Linked DNA regions of Paraflavitalea devenefica. Each later gene encodes a partner of the first gene's protein in a complex. Links are inferred from orthologs where the notes say so. Each region holds a gene or a part of one and is shown in the gene's direction. Other genes may lie near its edges.

Region 1 (3,240 bases):
TTGCGTATGCTTTCAATACATAATTTGAGGTAGGGCAAGTTGTTCCAGGTAGGAATCAGGATAGAGAATTTTTTATTTGCTGGTGTCGTCCGTAAATGTTTGCTGATGCCACTTTCCATGAGCAGGTTCAATTTATCAAAGAGATGCTGTAACTGAGTGGCAAATGTGAGAAATTATTTGGAAATAATGCAAATCAGAATAATTTTGGTCAAAACTGACCGAATGAAGATTAGTGGTTTTTCTTATGTGCGGAATGGGTTTATTTATGATTATCCTTTTCTTGAATCTATACAATCCATATTACCCATATGTGATGAGTTTATTATGGTGGTTGGAGATTCGGTAGATGGTACAAGGGAGGCCATTGAAGGACTGAACAGTCCCAAGATCAGGATCGTAGATAGTGTATGGAAAGAGGAAGACCGCGAGAAGGGATATATTTTTTCCCAGCAGGCCAATATTGGATTAGCTCATGCTACCGGCGACTGGGCTTTTCATATACAGGCAGATGAGGTGGTGCATGAAAAAGACCTGCCGGGCATACGACAGGCACTGATTGATTATAAGGATGACGAGAGAGTGGAAGGTTTCCTGTTCCATTTTATCAATTTCTTTGGAGACTATAAGCACTATGGCCCCTCGCGGCGGTTTCATAATAAGGAAATACGTATTATACGGAATAATCCCCATATCCGGTCGTACCGTGACTCACAGGGATTCAGGAAGTTTGAGCATCCCGGAAACCAACATGAGGAGAAAGGGAATAAGCTGCATGTGAAACAACTGGACGCTACTATTTTCCATTACAGTTATGTAAAGAACCCGGAACAGCAACTTAAAAAGCAACTTGAGTTTGTGAAGCGCTATATTAAGGATGATGAAGCGCTGAATAAGTTTGCCGAAAGATGGAAGAACGGATTTAACTATAATAATATTGATATATTGGAGCCTTATACAGGACCTCATCCTTCTGTGATGAAAAGCCGGATAGAAAAGCAGGATTGGGAGTTTAAGTATGACCGGCGTGAGAGCAATATGTCTTTTAAAGAGAAGCTGTTGTACTTTATCCAAAAGAAGACGGGGAAACAGTTATTTACTTATAAGAATTACCGCATTATTTGAATAATAAGCCTGATTTTGTTACTAACCGCACCAGTGTGCTTAAACAGATAGCGCAGGATATTCTGCAAAAGAATATTAAATCGCTGGCGCGCGGTATTTCCTACATTGAAAATGAAGTGCCGGGATACGAATTGCTGCTGGAGTCGCTGCCTGCTGCTCCCGGCATTCCTGTTATTGGTATTACAGGTCCGCCCGGAGCGGGTAAAAGCACACTTGTTGACGCCCTGATCGGAGAATTGGTAAAGCGGCAAAAGACGGTAGCAGTGCTGTGTGTAGACCCTTCCTCGCCTTTTAATATGGGCGCCCTGCTGGGCGACCGGATACGTATGAGCGCCTGGTACCAAAACCCGCAGGTGTTTATCCGTAGTCTGGCCACGAGGGGCTCACTGGGTGGCTTGCATCCCAAAGTAATTGAGATCACTGATCTGCTGAAGCTGGCAGCTTTTGATTATATCATTGTGGAAACAGTGGGTGTGGGTCAAAGTGAAGTGGAAATAGCCGGTCTGGCCGATATAACGGTGGTGGTGCTGGTGCCTGAGGCAGGTGATGAGGTGCAAACGATGAAAGCCGGCCTGATGGAGATTGCAGATATTTTTGTGGTGAATAAAGCCGACAGGCCGGATGCTGAACTTTTTGCACGCAACCTGCGATCGCTCCTGGTATCTGATGTGATAGCCGATGCAAAGCCTGTACCTGTTATTAAAACGGTGGCTTCTTCTAAAGAGGGTGTAGCCGAGTTGATGGAGATCATCGTGCAGGAAGGAGCAGACTGGCACAATAATAACAAAAAGATATGGCTGCTGGCCGAAAGAGCGTACGAACTGATTCAGCGAAAAAGAATGAAAGATGTAGATAAACATATACTGAAGGAAAGTATTGAAGCGCTGGTGAAGCAAGGTGATTTTAATTTATACAGGTTTATTCAGCAGTTTTAAGTCAAAATATTATAGCTTAGCCTGGTTTTCGAAAAAATAAATATACCCTGACATGGATAGGCAGACAATTTTACAAGCCTTATTAAATCAAAAAAAATTAAAAAATTACCTGGAGATAGGTGTGTTTAACGGTCATATTTTCTTCCGGATCAACAGTAATTTCAAAGTAGCGGTGGACCCCGATTTTCGTTTTGATACTTTGCGGAAGATTGGCAAAACAATTCTTAATCCCTACAATATTTTTAATCAGTATTTCGAAAAGACCAGTGATGCTTTTTTTGAGGAGGACGCTGCCAGGGTTTTTGCTGATAAAAAGATAGAGCTGTCTTTAATAGATGGCATGCATGAATATGCTTACGCTTTACGGGATATTGAAAATACACTCAGTTACCTGACGCCGAATGGTGTTATTGTTATTCATGACTGTAATCCTTTAACAAAGGCAGCAGCCAGTTCTTTTGCTGAGTGGGAAGCCCGTAATTTTGCAGACACCTGGAATGGAGATGTATGGAAAGCCATTCTTTACCTGCGTTCTGTAAGAAAGGACGTGAATGCGTTTGTGCTGGATTGTGACCATGGATTGGGAATAGTTACTTATGGCACACCTGAGCGGGGGTTGTCTTTTACGCCCGATCAGATAGCCCGTTTTACCTATGAAGATTTCAATAAGAACCGGGCTGAATGGTTAAACCTTAAGCCTGCCGATTATTTCTATACCCATTTTGGATTAAGTAGATAGATCTTCAAGCATACTCTCCCTGCCGGCTATTGATCAGTAATAGCTTTTTTGAAGCATAATGACCGGCAGGGAGCTTGTTTTCATCCTGCACGGTCTGCTTCTGCCAGACCTTCTTGCCCCGCCATTTTTGTTAGCACTTCTATTGTTCACCGTTCTGATTTGTACGTTTACCGAATTGGTTTTACCCAACCTGCCGGCGCGGGTAGTTTTGATCTATAAATTATAATTCATGAAAAAAGTATTAACGGCTGCCATACTGGTTGCCATTGTCACACTGAGCGGATGCCTTTCTGCTGTGCATCCGCTCTTTACAGAAAAGGACCTGGAGTTTGATCCCAAATTGGTAGGTTCCTGGCGGGGAGGTCCTGAAGATGAGGTACTTACTTTCCAGCAGGGTACACCCGAAAGTTTTGCCAACCTGCCGGAAGGCTTGCAGCAGTTGGC
Region 2 (3,225 bases), on another replicon or contig:
AACTGTACAGGCGATACGGAGGCTATTTCCATTACACAATATTTGCCCCAAAAATACAGAGAATAGCAGGAACTGTCAATGCCTCAACAAACAATTGACAATCATGCTGCCCGGCAGACTATAACCACCCCAAAAACCGTTAGAGGGAACCAAAAACCATTTCACTACATTTGTTGACTTAAAAATCTAACCCGCATGTCACTTTCCTTGAATGAACTTATATGGCAGCTTATTATAGCCCTCACATTAGGAGGCACCCTGGCCTATTTGTTCTGGAAACAACGCAAAGAGGCCAAACAAGCCCTGGCAGCCCGGCAGAAGGCTGACAAACAGGAAGCAACGGCCCCCACCAACACCAAGCAGATGCAGTTGCAGGCCTATGAACGGCTGATCCTGCTCACCGACCGGATCGCCCTGCCCAACCTCATCAGCCGGTTGAATGCGCCCGACCTGAGCGCCCGGGATATGCAGGCCATACTGATCCAGAATATCAAGGGAGAATTTGAATACAATGTTACCCAGCAGATGTATGTCACCCAGGAAGCCTGGGAAGCTGTGCGCAACCTGAAGGACCAGAATATGCTGATCGTAAACCAGATCACCTCCTTTTTACCGCCAGAAGCCACCGCACAGGACCTTAACCGCAGCATCCTGGAAATGCTGATGCAAAATCCCAAAGCATCTTTACATTCCATTGTGTCCGATGCCTTAAGCTATGAAGCCCGTAAACTGATGGCTTAATGAAGCCCATGCCGGAAATTTGACCTTAACAGTGTTGCTTATGCCTGAAAAAAAGATCTTTACAGACAGCGGAATTGAGATCCATGAGTTGTATGACGCCCGTCGTGTACAAGGGTTCCCTCCCCTGCCCCCGCCCGGCGATTTTCCCTTTACCCGCGGCGTGCAGCCGGATATGTACCGGGGAAAGCTGTGGACGATGCGGCAGTATGCCGGTTTCAGCACTGCAGAAGAAAGTAATAAACGGTACCACTATCTGTTATCGCAGGGTGTAATGGGCCTGAGCGTGGCATTTGACCTGCCCACACAGATCGGGTACGACAGCGACCACCCGCTGGCTGAAGGAGAAGTGGGAAAAGTAGGCGTGGCTATTGACAGCCTGGAAGATATGCAGACGCTCTTTAAAGGCATTAAGCTGGAAGACGTGTCGACCTCCATGACCATCAATGCTACCGGTTTTATCCTCCTGAGCTTATATGTAGCCTTGGCCAAACAACAGGGCGCCGACCTGAAGAAGATCTCCGGCACTATACAGAATGATATCCTGAAGGAGTATGCTGCAAGGGGTACTTATATTTACCCGCCCAAGCCTTCCATGCGCATCATCACCGATATTTTTGAATGGTGCAGTCATGAGTTGCCCAAGTGGAATACGATCTCCATTTCCGGTTACCATATCCGCGAGGCCGGCAGTACGGCCGTACAGGAAATTGCTTTTACCCTCAGCAATGGTAAGGCCTATGTAAAAGCAGCCCTGGAAAAAGGGCTTGATATTAATGTATTTGGCAAGCGCCTCTCTTTCTTTTTCAATGCGCACAATAATTTGTTTGAAGAGGTGGCCAAGTTCCGCGCTGCCCGCAGTATGTGGGCAGTGATGATGAAGGAACTGGGCGCCACAGACCCCAAGGCCATGATGCTGCGCTTCCATACCCAAACGGGCGGCAGCACCCTCACGGCCCAACAACCACTCAACAATATATCGCGCGTTACGATTCAAACCCTGGCCGCTGTATTGGGCGGCACACAATCCCTGCACACCAATGGCTATGATGAAGCACTGAGCCTGCCTACAGAAGAAGCCGCCCGTATTGCCCTGCGCACGCAGCAGATCGTGGCATTTGAAAGTGGCGCCGCAGATACCGTTGACCCGTTGGCCGGCTCTTATTTTGTAGAGTCCCTCACCCGGCAGGTAGAAGAAGAAGCCTGGAAACTGATCAGTAAGATAGATGCCATGGGCGGCAGTGTATCGGCCATTGAACAGGGATTTATACAGGATGAGATTGCCCGCAGCGCTTATGATCACCAGCGACAGGTAGAACGCAATGAAAAGATCATTGTGGGAGTGAATAAGTTCCAGGTAACAGACACCAATACGGTCCCTCCCTTTAAAATAGACGACTCCATCCGCCAGGTGCAAAGTGATAAACTGGCTATCCTCCGCCGGCAACGTGACCACGCCAAGTGCGATCAGTTGCTGCAATTACTAGCCGATAAAGCAGGCAGTGATGAAAACATTATGCCTACTGTTATTGAAGCGGTAGAGCAGAAATGTACGCTGGGTGAGATTGCAGATACCTTGCGGGAGGTGTACGGGGAATATAAGTAACTTCGTTCCATGTACTCAGCCACCACAGTTGGTTCCAATAAAGATCTGGAACAAATACTTCAATTGCAGCGTCAGAACCTGAAACAGTTCATCAGCCAGGAAGAAAAGAACGCGCAGGGCTTCCTCACCATGCAGTTTAACCTGCCCATGCTGCAACAACTGCATGCCATTGCCCCCAGCATTATTATTAAGCAGGCAGATGAAGTAGTAGCCTATGCCATGACGGTAACGCTGGAAGGCCGCCAGGCTTATCCCGACCTGGAGCCTATGTTCGTGAATTTTGAGAAACTACAATGGCAGGGGAAGCCTTTGTACGATCACCGCTTTTATGTAATGGGACAGATCTGTGTTTCCAAGGCACACCGGGCCAAAGGATTAGTTGACATGTTGTATCAACACCACAAAGTGGTGTATAGCCCGCACTACGATTTTATTATTACAGAAATTTCTACTTCGAATTACCGGTCACTGCAGGCGCATAAGCGGGTTGGCTTTGAGATCATTCATACGTATGAAGACTTTATGGACAACTGGAATGTGGTGGTATGGGATTGGCGGTAACGATTATTTCGATATATTGGAGGATAAACAATCCGTCAATGCGTTTACCAGCCAAACTAACCTGTCTTTTACTGCTTTTATCTACTGCAACCAGTTTTGCACAGCAACCTGTATCAACCCTCATTGAACAGAAAGCCAGCGCTATTTTACCCAAGCTGATCGAATGGAGACGGTACCTGCATGAACACCCGGAGCTCTCCAACCGGGAGTACAAAACAGCGGAATATGTAGCGACTCATCTAAAAGCATTGGGACTGGAAGTGCAAACGGGCGTGGCCAAGACCGGCATTGTGGCCATCCTCCGTGGCGGCAAGCCCGGA

The links.
Region 2: the proteins of meaB (region 1) and HB364_RS17515 are in contact, whole or in part, in a crystal structure (PDB 8DPB), measured with the Methylorubrum extorquens proteins. The link is inferred for Paraflavitalea devenefica from one-to-one orthologs. Residues at the interface, in SOR26638.1 of Methylorubrum extorquens: Arg20, Ala21, Ala24, Arg25, Thr28, Ser32, Arg33, Arg34, His37, Thr98, Gly99, Gly100, Ser101, Ile102, Leu103, Lys106, Thr107, Ala110, Ala113, Ile114, Asp115, Arg116, Ala118, Phe119, Ile120, Arg121, Pro122, Pro124; in SOR27001.1 of Methylorubrum extorquens: Glu577, Glu578, Asn579, Asp580, Gly581, Arg582, Arg583, Arg585, His596, Ala604, Ser605, Ala608, Asp609, Gly611, Phe612, Asp613, Val614, Asp615, Ile616, Gly617, Pro618, Leu619, Glu625, Arg628, Gln629, Val631, Glu632, Asn633, Asp634, Glu661.

The regions. Positions count from the first base shown.
Region 1 is NZ_JAARML010000001.1:1,594,935-1,598,174, forward strand. What follows is about bases 197-3,107. They hold meaB (methylmalonyl Co-A mutase-associated GTPase MeaB), read left to right. Parts: upstream 197-1,157; coding sequence 1,158-2,057; downstream 2,058-3,107. Other genes in these bases: HB364_RS06540 (glycosyltransferase), read left to right, coding at 223-1,122; HB364_RS06550 (class I SAM-dependent methyltransferase), read left to right, coding at 2,110-2,796; HB364_RS06555 (hypothetical protein), read left to right, coding at 3,026-3,107. Outside these bases: HB364_RS06535 (glycosyltransferase family 2 protein), read right to left, coding at 1-119; more of HB364_RS06555, read left to right, coding at 3,108-3,240. UniProt on the Escherichia coli protein: Binds and hydrolyzes GTP. Likely functions as a G-protein chaperone that assists AdoCbl cofactor delivery to the methylmalonyl-CoA mutase (MCM) ScpA and reactivation of the enzyme during catalysis.
Region 2 is NZ_JAARML010000002.1:2,035,961-2,039,185, reverse strand. The notes cover bases 167-3,062. They hold HB364_RS17515 (acyl-CoA mutase large subunit family protein), read left to right. Parts: upstream 167-781; coding sequence 782-2,344; downstream 2,345-3,062. Other genes in these bases: HB364_RS17505 (amidohydrolase), read left to right, coding at 2,944-3,062; HB364_RS17510 (GNAT family N-acetyltransferase), read left to right, coding at 2,354-2,905; HB364_RS17520 (DUF7935 family protein), read left to right, coding at 196-741. Outside these bases: HB364_RS17525 (HesB/IscA family protein), read right to left, coding at 1-32; more of HB364_RS17505, read left to right, coding at 3,063-3,225. UniProt on the Escherichia coli protein: Catalyzes the interconversion of succinyl-CoA and methylmalonyl-CoA. Could be part of a pathway that converts succinate to propionate.